DNA from 3 places in the Bacillus sp. AFS031507 genome. Region 1 is predicted to be linked to each of the others. Evidence: riboswitches for the same ligand, from Rfam matches in the RefSeq annotation. Region 1 holds a riboswitch; each other region holds the start of a gene.
The links. A riboswitch is a leader RNA that binds a small molecule or an ion and turns the genes downstream of it on or off. The one in region 1 is predicted to bind S-adenosylmethionine.
Positions count from the first base shown of each region.

Region 2: linked by a shared signal. The riboswitch ahead of COE25_RS00155 (homoserine dehydrogenase) and the one ahead of COE25_RS02595 (methionine biosynthesis PLP-dependent protein) in region 1 are both predicted to bind S-adenosylmethionine.
Region 3: linked by a shared signal. The riboswitch ahead of mtnK (S-methyl-5-thioribose kinase) and the one ahead of COE25_RS02595 (methionine biosynthesis PLP-dependent protein) in region 1 are both predicted to bind S-adenosylmethionine.

Region 1 covers NZ_NUOW01000002.1:146,975-151,609, forward strand. The annotation lists gene COE25_RS02580 (glycoside hydrolase family protein) at 1-270, opposite strand, end outside; gene COE25_RS02585 (NAD-dependent epimerase/dehydratase family protein) at 435-1,421, opposite strand; gene COE25_RS02590 (helix-turn-helix domain-containing protein) at 1,458-1,796, opposite strand; SAM riboswitch class I at 2,006-2,122, shown strand; gene COE25_RS02595 (methionine biosynthesis PLP-dependent protein) at 2,216-3,328, shown strand; gene metC (cystathionine beta-lyase) at 3,328-4,521, shown strand; gene COE25_RS02605 (bifunctional homocysteine S-methyltransferase/methylenetetrahydrofolate reductase) at 4,518-4,635, shown strand, end outside.
Region 2 covers NZ_NUOW01000001.1:27,805-32,439, reverse strand. The annotation lists gene argH (argininosuccinate lyase) at 1-192, shown strand, start outside; gene COE25_RS00170 (carbon-nitrogen hydrolase family protein) at 313-1,173, shown strand; gene COE25_RS00165 (GNAT family N-acetyltransferase) at 1,194-1,856, shown strand; gene COE25_RS00160 (GNAT family acetyltransferase) at 1,876-2,550, shown strand; SAM riboswitch class I at 2,647-2,758, shown strand; gene COE25_RS00155 (homoserine dehydrogenase) at 2,863-4,101, shown strand; gene COE25_RS00150 (glycosyltransferase) at 4,334-4,635, shown strand, end outside.
Region 3 covers NZ_NUOW01000013.1:397,069-401,703, forward strand. The annotation lists gene COE25_RS14545 (pyridoxal phosphate-dependent aminotransferase) at 1-427, opposite strand, end outside; gene COE25_RS14550 (carbon-nitrogen family hydrolase) at 546-1,331, shown strand; SAM riboswitch class I at 1,400-1,554, shown strand; gene mtnK (S-methyl-5-thioribose kinase) at 1,658-2,842, shown strand; gene COE25_RS14560 (DUF2087 domain-containing protein) at 2,877-3,461, opposite strand; gene COE25_RS14565 (transketolase C-terminal domain-containing protein) at 3,590-4,635, opposite strand, start outside.

The DNA.
Region 1 (4,635 bases):
AACTAATCCTTTCTTTAGAATATAACTCTTATTTCCAAGTAACTTTACTTTTCCAATTTTTGTTTCATGGCTGTAATTTATTGCTTCTTGAATGGATCGTGAATCGTCTTTCAAATCATCACCGATAGCTCCAAATTCATCCACATTCACATATTCGTTTTGGCCAGTGCCAGTCCTTGTAGCGACTTGATGCTCATTTTTAAATAAAAAAAGAAGGCCAACAATAAGAAAAATGGCTGAAATATATATAGTTGTACTCCTTCTAATCATAATTATCTCCTTACAATCCCTTAAGTTATTCTTTATATAATCAATTATAGTTCACTATAATGAACAAATCAACAATATCATCCCATAAATAGGTAATTATGCTTGTGAACAACATTTTCCAATAACATCTTACAAAATTGGCTTGTGCAACAATAACTAAATTTTCAAGATGTTGTATGAATGTTCTGATTTTCGTAATTCATTTTGATTTTAACCGACTGTTGTTGTCCTTTTTTACTCCGATTATTTTTAAACCAATCATAAGTTTTTTCTAACCCAGCCTGAAAATTATGAAGTGGTTCCCAATCCAGGTCCTGTTTAATCTTTGTATTTTCCAACCTAGAAAATTTGATATCACCTTGCTTTGGCTCTTTATAGATTACTTCTTTTATATCTTCCAAATTTCCGAGAGTATAAATAAAATCGTTCACACTTGTCTCTGTATTAGTTGATAAATTATAAACCCCTTTGAGATCATATTCGACGCCGCGATAAATGGCATAGGCAACATCTTCTACATATATAAAGTCCCTAGTTTGCTCTCCGTCCCCAAAAACCTGCAGGGGCTCTTGTTCTAAAACATTGTTAATAAAAATGGAAATGACTCCACCTTCACCGACTGTTCCTTGCTTAGGACCAAAGACATTTGAAAAGCGGTAACAAAGTGTATCAACACCAAACATTTCAGTCCACTTTTTGCAATATAGTTCCCCTACCCATTTATTGATTCCGTATAGTGATAGAGGATCACATAAAGCATCTTCTTTCAATGAAATATCATCATTAAGACCATAAACGGCTGCTGAAGAAGCAAATACTACTTTTTTCACTCCATATTTGTGTGATAATTGAAGTATATTTGTCAATCCTAGGATGTTTGATTGAGAATCTAGGTATGGGTTCACCATTGATGTTCCGACATTTACTTGTGCTGCCAGATGAATAACTACATCAAATCGATTAGATTGGAATACCCCCTCACACATTTGGTCTTCTACGTTTAATTGATAAAATTTATGATTGAACTTCACATTATCCTTATTTCCTGTAGAAAGGTTATCAATAATGTAGACTTCATCACCTTCCTTAAAAAATCTTTCAGCAACAAAGGAACCTATAAAGCCATAACCACCAGTTACAAGGACCCTCATATTTTCACCTCTATATATTTTGTCTAATTGTTATAACTATTTTTTGCCTTTTTGTAGGGCGTTTCTTAACTCAATTAAGTCTTTCTCATTTATCAATCCAGATTCTAGTGCAATATTTATAAAAATCTTCCAATTTTTTACATTCCCTTTACCATTATCATTTGTATCAGATTTTGCGGTATCTTGGCTTAAAAGTGTTTGTATGTCTACATCTAGTACTTTGGCTATTTTCCCCAAAATTTCAATTGAAGGGTTACTCTGGATATTCCTTTCGATTTGACTTAAGTAAGATTTTGAGATAGATGTTTTCTCAGCTAATTGAGATAAGGTAAGGTTTTTTTCTTTCCTTAATTTTTGAATTATATTTCCTAACATAATGTGCCTCCTAAAATAAATTTTCACTCCTCTCTTAAATATCATTATAGTAAACAATTAGTTCTCTGTAAAGAACGATAATAATCACTTTATACTTTTGGTAAGTGCTTTATTACGAACAATACTTAACCATTAACTCATTTTTAATAAAATAAATTGACACCACCGCTAAGTTGTAGTAAATTTTATAAATAATCTAAATATTAATTTTCTTATCAAGAGAGGTTGAGGGAATGGCCCGAAGACACCTCAGCAACCATCAATGGCTACACTCATTGAAAAGGTGCTAAGTCCTGCAAATTAGTCGTTAATTTGCAAGATAAGAAGAATGACTTTTTGGTCGTACTTACAAAAGCCTTCTTCTTATAAAAAGAAGGCTTTTTTTATTTATTATATTTACTACACAAGGAGTGGTCATCATGTACAAAATTGAAACGAAACTTGCCCAAATAGGAAACCGCAGTGAGACAACAACTGGAACCGTTAACCCACCTGTATACTTTTCAACAGCCTTTCGTCATGAAGGTATCGGGCAATCCACTGGGTTCGACTATACCCGCACAGGAAACCCAACGCGTCAGCTCCTAGAAAAAACAATTGCTGATTTAGAGTGCGGGGATCAAGGATTTGCCTGCAGCTCTGGTATGGCAGCAATCTTAACGATTCTTTCTTTATTCCAATCTGGAGATGAATGGCTGGTCAGTGAGGATTTATATGGCGGTACCTACCGTTTATTAGAAAAAGGCTATCAAAAATGGGGCTTGAAGAGTCAATATGTTAATACCTGTTGTCCGGAAGAGATTGAAAAAAAAATTACGCCGCAAACAAAGGCCATCTTCCTTGAGACACCAACCAATCCACTTATGCAGGAATCAGATATTGCCGCTGTTTCAAAAATTGCCAAGGAACATGGACTTTTGTTAATTGTGGACAACACTTTCTATACCCCACTTTTACAACAGCCGATTACCCTTGGAGCTGATATTGTTATCCACAGCGCGACGAAATACCTAGGCGGTCATAATGATGTTCTAGCCGGGCTTATTGTCGCTAAAGGAAAAGAGCTTTGTGAAGCATTGGCTTTCCATCATAATGGTGCCGGGGCTGTTCTGAGCCCATTCGATTCCTGGTTATTAATGCGCGGTATGAAAACATTATCACTTCGAATGGAAAGACATGAAAAAAATGCTAAGAATATCGTCGAATTTCTTTCCCAGCATGATGCTGTCACAGATGTCCTCTATCCGGGACGGGGCGGAATGGTTTCCTTTAGAATCAAGGATGAAGCTTGGGTTAATCCATTTCTACAAGGCTTAAATCTAATCAGCTTCGCGGAAAGTTTAGGTGGAACGGAAAGCTTTATCACTTATCCAGCAACGCAAACCCATGCGGATATTCCAGAAGAAATCCGAATTCAATCCGGTGTCTGCAATCGTTTATTGCGTTTCTCCGTTGGACTTGAGGATTCACAAGACATAATTGAAGATTTGGAAAAAGCTTTTGCCCATGTTCAAGAAGGAGTGATTGCATAATGGCACACGAAGAATACACATTTGAAACCAGGCTCCTTCATAATAAGCACAAAATTGATCCTACAACAGGAGCGGTTAGTGTACCCATACAGCATGCATCCACTTTTCACCAATCTGATTTCGATCAGTTTGGCAAGTACGATTATGGCCGCAGTTTAAATCCGACAAGGGAAGCACTAGAAGATGTCATTGCTGAACTTGAAGGCGGGTTAAAAGGCTTTGCCTTCTCATCTGGTATGGCCGCCATTTCGACGGCATTTCTCCTGTTATCTGCAGGTGATCATATTGTCATTACGGAAGATGTTTACGGCGGTACATTTCGGATGGTCACAGAGGTCCTCACGCGGCTCGGAATTGAACATACCTTCGTCGATATGACGAATTTAAATGAAGTAAAACAAGCCATTCAGGCAAATACAAAAGCGTTCTATGTGGAAACTCCATCGAATCCATTAATGAAAGTGACTGACATTAAGGCAATTAGCAATTTAGCTAAGGAGACGGGCGCGTTAACATTTGTCGATAACACCTTCCTTACCCCCTCCCACCAACGTCCATTGGAGTTAGGTGCCGATGTCGTGCTCCATAGCGCGACGAAATTTTTATCGGGTCATAGTGATGTCGTTGCCGGACTTGCTGTCGTCAAAGACGAAAACTTGGCGAAAAGATTAGGTTTCTTGCAAAATGGGTTTGGGGCGATTTTGGGTGTTCAAGATGCATGGCTCGTTTTAAGAGGGATCAAAACGCTGCACGTCCGACTGGAACAATCACAAAAATCGGCTATTAAACTAGCGGAATTTTTAGATGCTCATCCGCTTGTTGAAAAGGTTCATTACCCAGGGTTGGAAAGTCACCCACAATATCAAATTCAGAAAACGCAAGCAGCTGGTCCAGGAGCGGTCTTATCGTTTGAATTAGCTAATGAAGATGCACTTCGCACCTTTCTTGCCAATGTAAAAATTCCTGTATTTGCTGTCAGTCTCGGAGCGGTAGAATCGATTCTTTCCTATCCAGCAAAAATGTCCCATGCAGCCATGCCTCAAGAAGAGCGAGAGAAGCGCGGGATTACAAATAGTCTGGTTCGATTATCGGTCGGACTTGAAAATCCTGATGATTTAATGAAGGATTTTTCACAAGCACTAGAGCAAGTTCGCAAAACACAATTGGTATTACATCAAGGAGAATCATCATGAGTTTTTTAGATAAATTAAAAAATCAAATCTTAATTGCTGATGGAGCAATGGGTACTCTATTGTATTCCTTTGGTAAGGACAGTTGTTTGGAGGAACTGAATCTTTCCCAGCCCG
Region 2 (4,635 bases), on a different contig from region 1:
ATTCAGTCTAACAAATTTTTGCTAGATTTGAGCTTCGAAGAATATCAGGGCTTTAGTCCATTATTTGAGGAAGATATTTATGTTGTATTAGCTCCTGAGCATGTTGTTGGTGTCCGAAATAGCTTTGGGGGAACAGCTCCAGAGCAAGTGGAAAAGCAAATCAAGCTTGCTGAGGGAAAACTAGAGCAATAAAAATAATTTTTTAAAAGCCTGCCATTTGGTGGGCTTTTAGTTTTTAAAATTTGTATTAAATAGTAAAATATTAGATAATTTACCCATGGGAATTTTAACTAATGACAGGAGGAAAAAATGATGAAAATTCGTGTGTCTGCCGTCCAGTACCAACTACATACCATTCAATCCTTCGAGGAATTTACCTCACAATGTGAGCACTACATAAAAACTGCTGAGGAATTTGGGGCAGAGTTTGTCTTATTTCCAGAGTTCTTTACAACTCAATTACTTTCAATAGGTAATGGTCATGGCAAGAGCCTGACAATTAATGACCTGCCAAGTTATACCCAACAATATCTAGAACTATTTTCAAATTTTGCACAAAAAAAGAACTTACATATTATTGCGGGAACACATGTGATTGAAAGGGATGGCAAGCTGTATAATACAGCACATTTATTTTATCCAGATGGAAGAATTGGTGAGCAGGCCAAACTCCATATTACACCGACTGAAGTAAATGAATGGAATATGGCACCTGGGGACTCATTTCAGATATTTGAAACAGAAAAAGGGAAAATCGCCCTCCTTACTTGTTATGATATTGAATTTCCAGAAATTGTACGTATGGCAAAGGCCAAAGGTGCCGATGTGATTTTCTGTCCATCATGCACAGATGACCGTCATGGTTTTCATCGTGTTCGTTATACCAGCCATGCTCGTGCAGTTGAAAACCAAGTATATGTGGTCCTAACGGGAACTGTCGGTTCACTGCCGACTGTTGATTTTATGCGCGCTAATTTTGGCCAGGCGGCAATCATTACTCCTAACGATATACCATTTCCACCAAAAGGAATCTTGGTGGAAGGGGAAATCAATAATGACATGATTGTGACGGCTGACCTAGATATAAACTTGTTATATGAAGTAAGAGAACGTGGTTCCGTTACAACCTGGCGTGATCGAAGAACGGATCTTTACACAGATTGGGAAAAATAAACTGAAGGGCTGGGTATAGAATGTATCGAAGTGAATTTTACGTCTATGACCAAGAGCGGCCTTTGTCAGTTATCATTCGAAATTATTCAAATGTGGATTTTGACGATCTTATCAAGATTCAATCCGAGTGCTTCCCACCTCCTTTTCCTTCAGAATTATGGTGGAATAAAGAGCAATTAACAAACCATGTGTACATGTTTCCAGAAGGTGCATTGTGTGTTGAAGTAGATGGTGAATTAGCTGGGTCAATTACCGGCTTAACTATCGACTTCGATCCTAGCGATAAAAACCATTCGTGGGAAGAAATCACTGACCATGGATATATACGGAACAATAATCCAAATAGGAATACCTTGTATATTGTTGATATCAGTGTTCGTCCGAAGTACCGCAAACTAGGGCTTGGTAAATTGATGATGCAGTCTATGTACCATGTTGTGATAGAAAAAGAGTTATATCGATTACTTGGCGGGGGCAGAATGCCAGGATATCATAAAAAAGCTGATATCATGACACCAGGACAATATTTAGATGCAACAATTAAAGGGGAAGTTCAAGATCCTGTTATCACTTTCTTGCTGCATTGTGGTCGTGTGCCAATAGGGATTATTGAAAATTATCTCGAGGATGATGAATCCTGCAATTATGCTGCATTAATGGAATGGAAAAACCCTTTTAGATGAGTGAGAGGAATGAATCATAATGGAATATATTAGAATAACCAGTATAGCAGACCCTAATTTTAAAAAGCTTCATAACTTAATGGGAGAAATTTTTCCTCCAGAAGAAGTATTAGAATATGAGCTATGGAAAGAGCCATTAGAAGATCCGAGTATTCGCGTGTTTGTTGCTGTCGATGGAGACGAAGTCACAGGAGCAACTGAATATCGTTATTATCCGGATTGGAATATTGCTATGACAGATTTTACAATCATCAGTAAACCAGGCTTAAGCCTTGGCCGTTTTTTAGCGCATAACCGTTTAAAGGATTTACAACAATTAGCTAAAGAAAATGGTAACGAGCTATTCGGGATGTTTGCAGAAATATACGATCCGTACCGGGTTGAACAACACGAATTTGGTGGAGTAAAGGTTATGGATCCATATGTCCGACGTGAAGTTCTCTCCCATTTGGGTTATAAACGCATTGATTTTTCATATGTTCATCCTTCCTGGAAAAACAATGGGGAAGCTGTAGCAGGTCTAGATTTATGTTTCATGCCAATTCAAGATGAAGGACTTAATTCACTACCAGCAAACCTGGTAAAGGATTTTCTGACGACATACTATTCAATTCTTACAAATAAGCCGAAGGATTGGCTCGAAATGATAGATCGACTGGGGAAAAAGGAATTTGTCTCCCTATTACCACTTTAATAAAAAGAAATTTCAAATAATATTGACAACTATCTTGGAATCAACTAGAATTCTCTTTATAACTTGGAAATTTAATGAAAAACTAACTAAATAAAACTCTTATCCAGAGCGGCGGAGGGACTAGGCCCGATGAAGCCCGGCAACCATCAAGGTAATTCTTGAAAAGGTGCTAATTCCTGCAGGTTATTTTTAACCTGACAGATAAGAGGAGGAAATCTACCCTCTTCTTATGAAGAGGGTTTTTCTTATTTATATGATATTAAAAGAAACAACCTATTGGTCATGTCTAATATTATTTAAGGGGTGGAAAGCATGTCTGTCATTAAAGTGGCAATTCTAGGCTTTGGTACAGTGGGTGAAGGGGTATATAAAACAATACAATCCCACGCTGATGAACTAACTAATGTTTTAGGAAGAAAAGTAGAAGTAGCTGCAGTGCTAATAAAAAATAAACAAAAAACAAGAGACATAAGTGAAGATGTTTTAATAACTACAGATTTTGCCGAAATTCTTAAACTACCTCAACTGGATGTTGTTGTCGAAGCAATAGTCGACAAAGAACAACCCTTTACTTTTTTAAAACAAGCTATACAAAGTGGTTGCCACATAATCACAGCAAATAAAGAGATGTTTGCACATCACGGTAATGAGCTGCTCAAGCTAGCAGAGAGTCATAAAGTTTCAGTCGGTTTCGAAGCAACAGTTGCGGGAGGAATTCCAGTTATTCAAACCCTTAGGCAGCTATTAAATGTTAACCGTGTTCGTACCGTACAAGGCATTCTTAACGGGACATCAAATTTCATTCTTACTGAAATGCGGGAGAAAAAACAGTCCTTTGTTGCTGCGCTTAGTTTAGCACAAGGGAAGGGGTATGCTGAAGCGGATCCAACCAACGATGTGGAGGGGTTTGATGCTTTTTATAAAACAATAATTCTCAGCAGAATAGCTTTTGGTATAGAACCAAATTGGCAGGATGTTGAACGGGAAGGAATTACTTCGATCACAAGTGAATTAATCGAATCAACTGAAAAGCTAGGGTTAAGGTTTAAACATATTGCAAGTATTAATAAGATAGGTGATCAAATTAATGCAACGGTTAGACCGGTTCTTGTTGGAAAGTCGCATCCTTTTTATTCCGTTGAAGGGGTAGAAAATGCGGTAAATATTCATTCTGATATCGTTGGTAGTATTACTTTGCAAGGACCTGGAGCTGGGATGTATCCAACTGCTAGTGCTGTTATCGAAGATTTGGTCTATGTCTGTCAAAATCGGCCTTCAAATAAGAATTTCAAAGAAACAATTGCATTATGTGATGGAGAGAAAAAAGAGGATGTAGAAGGCTTATGGTTAATTCAAGGTCTCTCAAAAAATTATAAAAACCCTTTGATTACATGGATTACTCAAGCTATTGATGAGACAGCCATTATCCGGGCAACAAAGGAAGAAATTGAACGTTTAATTAATGACCAGCAGCCAAGGTGTTACTTTCAAATAATAGGTGAGTATGAAACAGAGAACAAAATTAGTGAGGTAACCTTAGCTGCCCTTTAAGTTAAAGGAATGTAGCGAGCAAGCGGTTATTCCCGAAAGAGCATTTAGGTGCTCTTTTTTTATGAAGAATTACTACTCACTTATGTGTATGGTATTTATTAATATCTATAAAAATATTAAACAAAACATCCTTTAACTGGGGATAAGTTTAGTCAAAATTAAATGGTATTCATATTGTGTAAAAGCTTGACCAAATGGATTTTTTTAAAAAAAGAAAATGAAGAGGTGCATCATGTTAGGGAATAGCTTAAATGGACGTTTATTAACGAATCTGAATAATACATTCACCTATGAGTTTTGGGTAATGCCTGAAAGCGTTCATCGTATCGATAAACAAACACGTGATAGGCCCGCAGATGTAAATGGAAAAAATTATATCATAGGACCTGGACATGGAGTGTCCGATAATGATGCTGGGGTTAGTGTTTCAGTTGGATTAAATGGGATAACGGTCTATGAACATACTAAGAAAAATATCTATGCAGTGTTAGTCTATGAAGCTATTATTAATCAGCTCATTCATGTTGCTGTTGT
Region 3 (4,635 bases), on a different contig from region 1:
TTTCAGCTTTTGCAAGAGCAACCCCAGACCAATAATCCGGGTAACCGGGGTCAGGTACAAGGATGGTATCCCCCGGATTTAATAAGCATTGAGGGATTTCGACAAGTCCTGCTTTACCCCCAAACAAAATTGCCACTTCTTTATCCGGATCAATGGTCACTCCATATTCTCTTAAATAAAAATCAGCGGCAGCCTGTTTTAAATAACGATGTCCCTGAAAAGGAGAATATTTATGATTTAATGGATTCACTGCTGCATCTTGAAGTTTTTTAACAATATGAGAAGGCGTTGGCTGATCGGGGTTGCCTTGCCCTAAATTAATCACATCAAACCCTTGTGAAATATACTCCCCTACTTTTTTAACAAGTGAAGCAAAAAATTGCTTCGGAAGACTAGTTAATAGTTCTGATGGTGGAAATTGCTTCATTATTCTCACCTGCTTAATTATTTATAAGAATCATTATGAATTTCTAGTCACAAATGATATAACTTTTATAATGGCTTGTAAAGAAAAAATTCCGAAATTTCAAACGAGGTGAAGATTCGTGAAATTAAAAATTTCATGTCTGCAAATGGATATCGTCTTTGGCAATCCCAATAAAAACTACCAAACTGCCGAAAGACTCATTGAAAAAGCACTGATTGAACAACCCGATATCATTGTCCTTCCAGAACTATGGACAACGGGTTATGACTTGACCCGCCTTAATGAAATTGCAGACCCAAAAGCAGTACAAACGATTGAATTTCTGAGAAATGCAGCACAAAAAAATCAGGTTCATTTAGTTGGCGGCTCAGTTGCAAACCGAGAAGAAACAGGAGTAAAAAATACTCTCCTCATCATTAATAAAGATGGCACGCTTGTACACCAGTATAGTAAACTACATCTTTTTAAACTCATGAATGAGCATGTTTTCTTAGAGCCTGGCGCTGAGAAGGGACTTTTCCAACTTGATAATCACCAGTTTGCTGGGTCGATCTGTTATGATATCCGGTTTCCAGAGTGGATACGCGCTCACACATCAGAAGGTGCAGAAGCACTGTTTGTTGTGGCCGAATGGCCTGCACCCAGATTGTCCCACTGGAGGGCCCTTTTAATTGCAAGAGCAATTGAAAATCAATGTTATGTAATTGCCTGTAACCGTTCTGGAAATGACCCAAATAACCATTTTGCTGGTCACTCAATGATTATTGACCCGTGGGGTGAGGTCATTGCTGAGGCTGGAATGAAGGAAGAAATCCTATCGGCTGAAATTGAGATGGACTTAGTCAAGGAGGTCCGTAAGCAAATTCCTATTTTCACGGATAGAAAACCAGAATTCTATAAATAATAATTTTCAAAAAATATTGACACTTTCTCTTTGTTACTGATATGATTTTTACCAGTTAAATAGGTTTTCTCTTATCACGAGCTGGCTGAGGGATTTGGCCCTTTGAAGCCCAGCAACCGACCGGAAACCCATTGAAATGGGGCGCTTTTTTGCGCTGGGGATCCCCCCCTTTAAGGCACGGTGCTAATTCCAACAGAAGGATTATCTTTCTGAGAGATAAGAGGTGCGACAGACAATATTGTCTATCAGCCTCTTTCAGATGAGAAAGAGGCTTTTTTAGTGCCTGCGTGCATAACTAAGCCTCCCTAAAACGAGGAGGAACCATAATGAGTCTACTAAAACAAAAAACATACCAGCCTTTAACAAACGAGAGTGCAGTTGAACTGGCACTTGAATTGAAAATTTTTGACCAGCATGCAAAACTTTCCTGCAAGGAGATTGGCGATGGGAATCTCAATCTAGTCTTTCATATTGTTGATAAATTAGAAGGAAAAAGTGTTATTATCAAACAAGCTCTCCCTTATGCAAAGGTAGTTGGCGAAAGCTGGCCATTAACTTTGAAAAGAGCAAAGATTGAAGCGGATGCCTTAAAAATTTTCGGACAGATTGCTCCAGATTATGTGCCCCAAGTTTTTTTCACAGATGATGTCCTAGCTGTAACCGTAATGGAGGACCTTTCCCATCTTTCGATCGCAAGAACTGGCTTTATCAAAGGAGAAACCTATCCATTAATTTCAAAGCATCTAGGTGAATATCTTGCAAAAACACTATTTTACACTTCTGATTATGGATTAGGCCCTTCCTTAAAAAAGGAATATGTACAACAGTTTATCAATCCCGAGCTTTGCAAAATAACTGAAGATTTAATCTTTACCGATCCTTTTATTGATGCAGAAACCAACGATTTCGAGGAAGGACTGCGTCCTGGAGTCGAAGAGCTTTGGCAGGATGAAGAACTAAAATTTCATGTAAATATTTTGAAGAAACGCTTTTTAACAGAGGCTGAAGTTCTCCTCCATGGTGATCTTCATACCGGAAGTGTTTTTGCCGATAATTATGAAACAAAAGTAATCGATCCTGAATTTGCTTTTTACGGACCAGCTGGATTTGATATCGGCCAAGTATTTGCAAATCTTCTCTTTCAGGTAATAGCAAATGTTGAACAACGTGATCTTTTCCTCAATCATATTGAAACGGTATGGAATGTATTTGAGGATCAATTTACACAATTATGGAATACGGAGAATAAAGACGATTACGCTAAATCCACCACATATTTAAACTATAATTTAACTAAGTTTTTTGAGGACTCGATCGGCTTTGCAGGCTGCGAATTAATCAGAAGAACAATTGGTCTTGCTCATGTTGCTGATTTAGATGGGATCGAGGAAGATCAAACTAGAATTACTGCTAAGCAGAGAACATTAGATCTCGGTACAATCCTAATTAAACAACGAAAAGAAATAAAGAACCTTTCTTCTTTCATAACGACTGTAAAAGAAGCATTATAATAGGAAAAGCAATCCGAACTTTCGGATTGCTTTTCTAGTCAAGTTTTGCCCACATTTCTTCTGGATTTAGTTCATAAATACCATTTTCGCGGAACATGTAATGATTTATGATAAACTCTCTGCGAATAGTTGCATAATCATCATGGAATTGTTTTATATACTCGTTTAATTGTTTTTCTTCGTACTTTTCACCTATTTTTAAATCACGTACCATGTGTTCGAACACGATTAATTTCTTCTTCCTTTGGGCAGGAATGTTCTTTAGTTTCCCATTTTTCATAAAGAAGTTCTCGATAATTTTTTGTCTCTCGATACTTGACTCGACCATTTCATCCAACTCCTTCCCCTTTTTTTCTAGCAGCTCTGTAAACACCTTTGCCTGCTGGTTAATCAACGATTCATTTAGGTAAAAGTAAATCGTATTCTTGACTCTTCTGTCATACACCACATGGATCTCTCGTAATTTCTTTAAATGATGGGTAATCGTAGGTGCGGACAAGCCAAGCTTTCCTGCTATTGCCTGCCCATGGAGTGGACCTTTTGCTAATATAGCAACGATTCTAATCCGTGTGGGATCCCCCATCGTTTTATAAAACGCAACAACACGGTCTAATTGTATCAATGCACTACCTCCGCTTCATTCTAATTTGATATACATCTAATTAGATATATATCAAATTTAAAAAGCCCTGTCAATGACCAACAAAAAAACACATCCCAAAGGAAGTGTTTTTTGATTTGCTTTTTTTACAGCATTGGATTTTCATTCTTTGCTTTGAGTCTCTGCCATCTTTTCTCAACTTCTGCCTCAAATTCTTCTAGCATTGGCTTGTTTTCATCTTTAAGTAGGTGTTTTGTTTTCCCCATATATTTTAACCAATCAGAAAGTGGAATTCGCTTGTTCTTCTCTTCTGGATTGTAAGTTATGGTTGTAACACCTTGTTCTACCTCATAAAGCGGGAAGAAGCAAGAATCTACAGCAGCTTCGATAATCTTTGCACCAAAACGGTCATCAGATTTCCAGTTTAGTGGGCATGTGATGAGAAGTTTTCCATATACTGTTCCAACATTTTGTGCGTACCATTGTGCTTTTGCACCTTTTTTAACTAAGTCCTGTGGAAAGGCTTCCGAACCAGTAAACACATAAGGAATATTGGTAGCAGCCATAATTTGCGGAGTATCCTTATGGTGGAAAGCTTTTCCTCGCTGTGCTTTTCCAACTCCTGATGTACTTGTCATATGACCCAGTGGTGTTGAATAAGACATTTGTGAACCTGTATTCATGTAGCCCTCATTATCATATTCAAGCATAATCAGTTTATGTCCGCGAAGAGCAGTACCAATCGCTGAACCCATACCAATATCCATACCACCATCACCAGTAATCATAACAAATGTGGCGTCATCCGATACTTCAATTTCGCCGCGTCGTTTTAATTCCATGAATGCTTCAACAGTACCTGAAAGCGTAGCGGCACCGTTTTGGAACAAATTGTGCATCATCGTTTGCTTATGGGAGGTGCTAGGATAAGATGTTGTTGTTACATAAGCGCATCCCGTTTGGAATAGAGTAACAATGTCTCCCTCAATCCCTTTAAAGAATAACTCGAGTCCAGCAAAAATTCCGCACCCTGGACATGCCCCGTGACCGGAGGCAATCCGTTTCGGTTTACCAGTTAAAGCACGTAACGGCGGGATTTTCACCTTTAATTTTTTGGTTTCTTCATCCATTTTCACATCAATTAAACCTGTTTTAAAAACATCCCCGTGCTGTGGCAAAATAACAGGCTTAA